2 regions of the Exiguobacterium sp. N4-1P genome follow, and region 2 is predicted to be linked to the other one. Evidence: predicted binding sites of a transcription regulator. Region 2 holds the regulator's gene; the other holds the start of a gene.
The links. Region 2 encodes LexA, which represses DNA repair genes until DNA is damaged. Its sites were predicted from a motif close to CGAACATATGTTCG; they were not measured.
Positions count from the first base shown of each region.

Region 1 (3,433 bases), 1.1 Mb from region 2:
TTTTATCGCGTTTTTGGCAAGTACGGAAATAGGAAGGATGAACACGATGACGGATGATTCGTTCAGCGTCGTCATCGATTTCTCTAGCAATACCAAAGTTTCGTTTTCGACGTCACACCGAATAACCGCACATTCGTTTTGATTTTGTGACACAATGACGTACATGAGGAGAGCATACATCAAAAAGGACGTCGCCCCTCCTTATAACTCCAATCATTTTCAAAAATAGATATCATGTAAAAAAATTTTCGGATGGCGCCGCATAGAATACAGGGAAGAAAAGGGCGTGCGTTTCTGGATCATTATCAGACACCTTTTCCCGACTGCTCGGACATCTGAGCGGAATATTCATAAAGTTTGCGAAGTATATTGACTTTGAAACCTCTAATGGTTTCGATGAGGAAGTATCGGGGGTGACAAGCCATTTTGGTCACGCGGCGGTCTTTTATTTCGAGTTCCCAGTTCGGCATTTGCATTCGCTTCGAAATGTGAATCGCACCTGATCGGCTGACGAACAAGCAGCGAACACCACTAAACGGATTCGTTAAAGCCGCGGAGCCACTTTGCTACAAATCGGGATTCTTCGATTTCGTCACAATCATACATCTCTTACACTGTGAATCGCATTTCGAGCCATTCGCGGTCACAGTTCTCATATATGCTCGAAATATCTCTTGTGGAGGCGCTACCGGTTCAGCTGGCCGGTAGCAAATTCCACCATCATGTCACCTTTCGTGCAGATTCCTTTTCTATATACACTGTTCGGGGAATCATATGCAAGCGGTAACTCACGTTGAGGATGTTCGGTCTCACCGGGTATGTCGTTTTTTTATGACGCCAGCAATACCAACGAAACACAGTAAGGATTACCCCTCGTTTACTAGATGTAGTTCATCAGTGAGTCGAACTTCGGTCGCAAACCTGTCATAATTTAATCTATGATGTACACATGGAGGGATTCTTCAGGGGAACGATTAAAGGATTCAATTAATACGCCTCGAATGGAGTATTTGTTTTACTTTGAAACGAATCAATTCGTCCGTACGATGACAGCTTGGCACAGCGTGATTCCGCTGTTTGACGCATTCCGATATTTGTTCGGAAGACGTTTATCGACATCACAAAAATTATCGTATGTAGTAGAATAAAACACATGTATTATCATCGGCATCAGGTAGGTCACCTGCTGCTACTCCAATTCAACGCACTATTTTAAAATTATGCTTGTCAGTAAGGTCAGTTATGCTTGTTACTAGGCATGTTGCAGCCCCATAATTGAATGAGTGAAGGCGTACGAAAGTGCCCTTCCGCTTCATCAACGTTGGCGTATGCTTATGAAAATCAAAAAAATTAAAATTGTTGTTAAAAAAATCTCCTATTTTTCCTATATATTTTAATGTCACCATCGTTTCACGAGAAGGAGACCTGCTCAGTTCGTCTTGATCATACGACTGCAGCGAAGCCATTCAACGCAATAACAATCATCATTTTTTCCTGAACGTGCAGAAATCGAGCGAAAACGAGCGAATTCCTGCAAAATTCTATCAAAATGGGTGCAATATCGCACTCTAATCGGCTGTAAACGGACGAGACGTCGTCTGAGTGCCGCTGAGCCAACATGCATAAAAACAACCAGACCCATCAAAGTTAGCGCGGTGCCGACGCCATTCTCGACGTGGTACCCGTTGCGAAGAGCAGAATTGCGGATCACGAATCTGGGGTATAAATTAGGAACGAATGTTCTTTATTTTTCGAAACCTAGAGGAGTGATTCACAATGACGCGATACGTCAACCGCGGAAACTTGAAATGGGTATTATTTCTCATGCCTGAACACGAGGCGATGCTCAAACAGTATCACCGGGAAGTACATCAACTGGATGTCCCGAATTACGACGAGCTATTGGATCCACAAATCGAAAATGTGTTGAATGATGCAATCTTTAACGGAGGGCTCCTCCGTATTGTCACGCATCACACCGAAATCGAATATAAGTTCAACGCATATGTTGAGAAACTCAATTATGAAAAAGACACTATTTTACTACGAAAAAGTAATTTCCAAGAAGAAATCGTACGCTTCGATCAGCTGATTGGTGCCTCGACAGTCTTCTAAGTATATGCCTGATGTGCACGACCATCTCCTCGAAGCGAGTGGAGTCGTCCGATGCCAATACGTTACGAAAGTGTCCGATTTAGACATAAAACTGTCGAAAAAGGACATAAACTGAGCGAATTTGCTTGTTTTAACAGTCGTATTAGGGGTAATATACTTATGAAGGATACGTGGTACTATCCGGACCCGCCTGGGGGCACACTTGTCTTTATGTTTTTACAAAGGACAAGCTGAGAAATAATACACAGGAGCATCCCACTGGAGAATGTCCAGTCGTACCGTACGATTAATTTTCGGGAGTGACCCTTTTTCGAGGGTCACTCTTTTTTGTAGACTTCATTCTAAGGAGATTAATCGTGATGAAACGACTAAAAAATCGTCCTGACTTCTTTGATCAGGTTACTTTATTTGGTCTACTCGAAATGTATGAAGAACATTTCGCAAACAAGACCTTTATTTACGAGACTGACAATAAAGTCTCTCCGCTTCAGATTCATTTCAAGTATGCGCAGTTCCCTCACTTGATTGGATTGCATTATTTTAACTTAGGGACAAACCTTGAGATCAACACCATGATCAAATCAGGCGAGCTGACGATCGCTTCTCTTAAAGAGAAGAACCCGCAAACGTATGAAGAAATGGAGTACCGCATCATGTTCTTCAGTCTAATGGTGGAATTGATGACCAATCCAAAAATCGGTGAAAAAACAAGAGGACCAGCTAAGGTCATGTTCTATTGTTACGACACCCGGTACAACTGGGTGTATTATCTTGGCGTCAGCAACGTCGGCTCCGAAGATCCGGCTGTTTTTTATCCGATGACCTTCATAGAGGACCAGGGTCCGAAAGCGAAGAAAGCGGATCGTATTCAGGCACCTTACAAATCGATGCGGATTCTTGATTCGAACGGACAAGAGATTCACAGCGTATCGTTCAAAAAATAAAACGAGACAAAACGATCTTCGGATCGTTCTTTTTTTGTTCTCTTTCACACGACCACGATACAATTTGCGAAAAAAGGGTATAGTCAGAGCCAACCTCAAGCATATGAACCTGCTGAAGATACCGTTACCAGCTGTTTTATAAATATCATGAAGTACAAGATCTGGATCATCTCGATTATGCGAAAGATCAAACCGAACTGTTTTACCAGTTCGGAGAACATCATCCATGTATGACACCGGGCACACTGCGTTATTTGAGCGGTATTGGCAAAAGGAAGGAGAACCCAAATGAAACGCATCATCCACATGATCAACCTGTTTGAATACTATGAATTGCCGTCTCACTTCCGTCCTGTCGTCCTCTAGCAAATGTA
Region 1 is NZ_CP022236.1:2,970,409-2,973,841, forward strand. Features, by position in the region: gene A0126_RS15135 (YolD-like family protein) at 1,777-2,115, shown strand; gene A0126_RS15140 (PBECR4 domain-containing protein) at 2,475-3,059, shown strand.
Region 1: a site for LexA is predicted at 1,731-1,744, ahead of A0126_RS15135 (YolD-like family protein). Genes of this name have one in related genera too.

Region 2 (3,433 bases):
GATTTTTGAACGAACCACGAAATGCTTCTAAATAGGCCGTTCTTAATTCTTTTTGTTCCGCCGTCTCAGCTTCCGTTAACGGTTCGACTTTTGATTTATTAGCAAGTTCATTAATTCGATCGAGTTGTTCTTGTGATAACATAATATCCCTCTTTCTCTTTGACTCAACGCGGAGCACTTTAATAGTAACCTTACTGTAAAAGACCCGAAAAAAAAAAGCAAGTTTGTCGCGTCAAGATGACACAACACCTGCTTTCATTCATAAGACTGGACAACTTCTTTATATTCAAGATAACGCCGGTTGACCGTCGCTTTCGAAATATCATGCCCCATGCCGCGTAAGGTCGTCGCGATGTCAGCAAACGTCAAACCAAGTTCACGTAATCGAACGATTTCTTCAATCGGGACTTCCTTTCGACTGCGGCCGGCATTCTCGCCTTGCCGATTAAGATTTTGTTCGGGTCTAAAACCATTATCGACAGCCCGTCGCATACCGCGTGCGATTTTTGCATTGTGGAGCTTACGCTGGTATTCCTCAACGAGTGAAACGATCTCGAGGACCATTGCTTCCGCATCCGCCAGTTGGTATTCACCGTCTGACTCCATCGTCATCAACTGGACATCATGTTTTTTGAACGTATGCAAAATCGCGATTTTGGCGTTTCCTCGTCCGATTCGTGTATCGTCCGTCACGAGCACCGCTTCCACCAGATGACGCGTTACATAATCAAGAACGGTTAACATCCCTTCTCGCTCTACATCATAGCCACTTTCTTTTTCGACGATGATATCTATGATTTCAAATCCTTTTGTTAAAGCGAGTCCCGACAGTTCTGCTCTTTGCCGCTCCAGTGAGCTCTCTTGTGCTTCTTTTTCCGTCGAGACGCGACAGTAGATTACTACTTTCATCGTACCTCACACCCCTGTTCGTTCATTCAACAACTTTTATATTCTGTCATTGTTGTGCGATTGGTACAACGATTTTGTCTTTCGAAATGACATGTTTTGTTTCGAGCTCATTGTTCTTGATCAGCCAGTCGATGTATTCCTGGTTCGTCATCGAACCATCATTGTAGACTTCTGCAACTTGTTCGACCGTTACGTTCTCATCAACCGTGACTGACGCCGTGAGTAATTGGTGTACCTTTTCATCTGGTCGTGGTGTTAAAAGAAAAAGAATGAAAGCAAAACTGAGCGTATAAAACAGAATTGAAAAGGCATGAGTACGAATAGAATGAATCATCATGAATCCCTCCAAATAGGTTATTAGAATAAATGTTCTCGGAACAATTGTTCGCATAATCTATAATAAACACAGAACCAGTGTTCGGTCAACACAAAAACATCGAACAATTGTTTGTGCGCTCATTTGTTCTATGTTATAGTAATTCTAGAAACATATATTCCTAAATCCTAAAAAAACCAATCCGGAAAGAGGTGGCAATTCGTATGCGGAAAATGTCTAAACGTCAACAAGAAATCCTTGACTACATCATCGCTGAAGTGAAGTTAAAGGGCTATCCACCTTCAGTTCGCGAAATTGGTGAAGCTGTTGGTCTTGCTTCAAGCTCAACGGTACACGGTCATTTGGATCGTCTAGAAAAACGTGGACTGATTCGCCGTGACCCGACGAAACCACGCGCGATTGAAATATTGCTTGATAAACCTGAAGAAATCAACGAAGCGATCGTCCATGTCCCCGTTATCGGCAAGGTAACTGCCGGACTTCCGATCACTGCGATTGAAAACATAGAAGAGCATTTCCCACTCCCTGCACATTATGTAGGAAATGAAACCGTCTTTATGTTGACGATTGATGGCGAATCGATGATTAATGCAGGTATTCTTGATGGCGATCGTGTTATCGTGCGTCAACAAAACACAGCAGAAAACGGGGAGATTGTCGTTGCGATGACCGAAGATAGTGAAGCGACAGTCAAACGGTTCTTCTTAGAAGATCAACAGGTACGTCTTCAACCAGAAAATGACTCGATGGACCCGATGTATTTCGATAACGTGTCGATTCTTGGCAAGGTCATCGGCGTTTACCGGACGATTCACTAAGAGAGGGACCAGCTAAGCTGGTCTTTTTTCATGCCTTCTGGAAATGTACATGATACGGTCAACTCCGTTGCCCTAACGGGATATGTTGTTTATTCGGTCGCAACGAACCAAACGGATTGGCTCCCGACCGCTGTCGGAATCGCCGTCGGGACCTTATGGCTTTCGCCCGACTTAGACTTAAAATCGGAACCTTACTATCGTTTTGGCCCTTTGCGTGTCCTTTGGATGCCATACGTTAAAATTATGCCGCACCGCTCCATCTGGTCGCATGGCTTAATCATCGGAGATGTCATCCGCCTACTCTACAGTGCCGCTTTATTGATTCCGCTACTCTTTTTAGCCTTCTATAGTGAAATCATCCAAGCAAGCACGGTCGACTCATTGATTGACGTCATGCCTGCTTTTATTATCGGTGTGATGACCGCAAGTACGATTCATATCATCCTTGATCATACGAGTAGTTGGTTCCGCCCTAAAAAGAAACGAAAAAAACGTCGATCCTGACTTTTTCCATTCAATCATGGAAAAAGTCTTTTTATTATCCAATTCTAATTTTTTTAAACCTAAATATTGAAAATTTCGATTCCTATATTTCAATTATTTGTATTGAAAACGTTATCAATTCGGGTTAGGTTTAAATAGAAAGGCATTATTCGCTTTAATCCAAAGGGAGGGTTTTTGCATGAGTAATTTTATTAGTGAGATGATGGGAACATTGATTCTCGTCCTACTCGGGGATGGCGTCGTCGCCGGTGTCGTTCTGAAGAAAACCAAGTCTGAAAATGGTGGCTGGATTGTCATCACGCTCGCTTGGGGTCTCGCCGTTATGACCGGTGTTTACGTCGCGGCATCCAGTGGTGCCCACTTGAACCCAGCGGTTACTTTGTCGCTCGCGCTCAATTCTGACTTACCGTGGGCAGATGTACCTATCTATATCGCTGCTCAACTTGTCGGAGCATTCCTTGGCGCAGTACTCGTTTGGCTTCATTACATGAAACATTTTGAAGCGACAGAAGATCAAGCCGCAAAACTCGGTGTCTTCGCGACAGGTCCAGCAATCCGTCATACGGGATCAAACTTAGTATCTGAGATCATCGGGACATTCGTTCTCGTCTTTGGTATCTTGGCGCTTGGAGCGAATACGTTTGCAGACGGACTCAATCCATTGATCGTCGGTCTCCTCGTAGTCGTCATCGGTCTTTCGCTCGGTGGTACGACGGGTTATGCAATCAACCCTGCCCGTGACCTTGGTCCACGTATCGCCCACGCGATCTTACCGATTCCGGGTAAGGGATCATCAGACTGGGGTTACTCATGGATTCCGATTGTCGGACCAATCATCGGAGGCGCAATCGCCGTCTTCATCTAT
Region 2 is NZ_CP022236.1:1,087,261-1,090,693, reverse strand. Features, by position in the region: gene A0126_RS05530 (DUF896 domain-containing protein) at 1-142, opposite strand, end outside; gene A0126_RS05525 (YneB family resolvase-like protein) at 256-909, opposite strand; gene A0126_RS05520 (cell division suppressor protein YneA) at 956-1,243, opposite strand; gene lexA (transcriptional repressor LexA) at 1,450-2,064, shown strand; gene A0126_RS05510 (metal-binding protein) at 2,095-2,568, shown strand; gene A0126_RS05505 (MIP/aquaporin family protein) at 2,747-3,433, shown strand, end outside.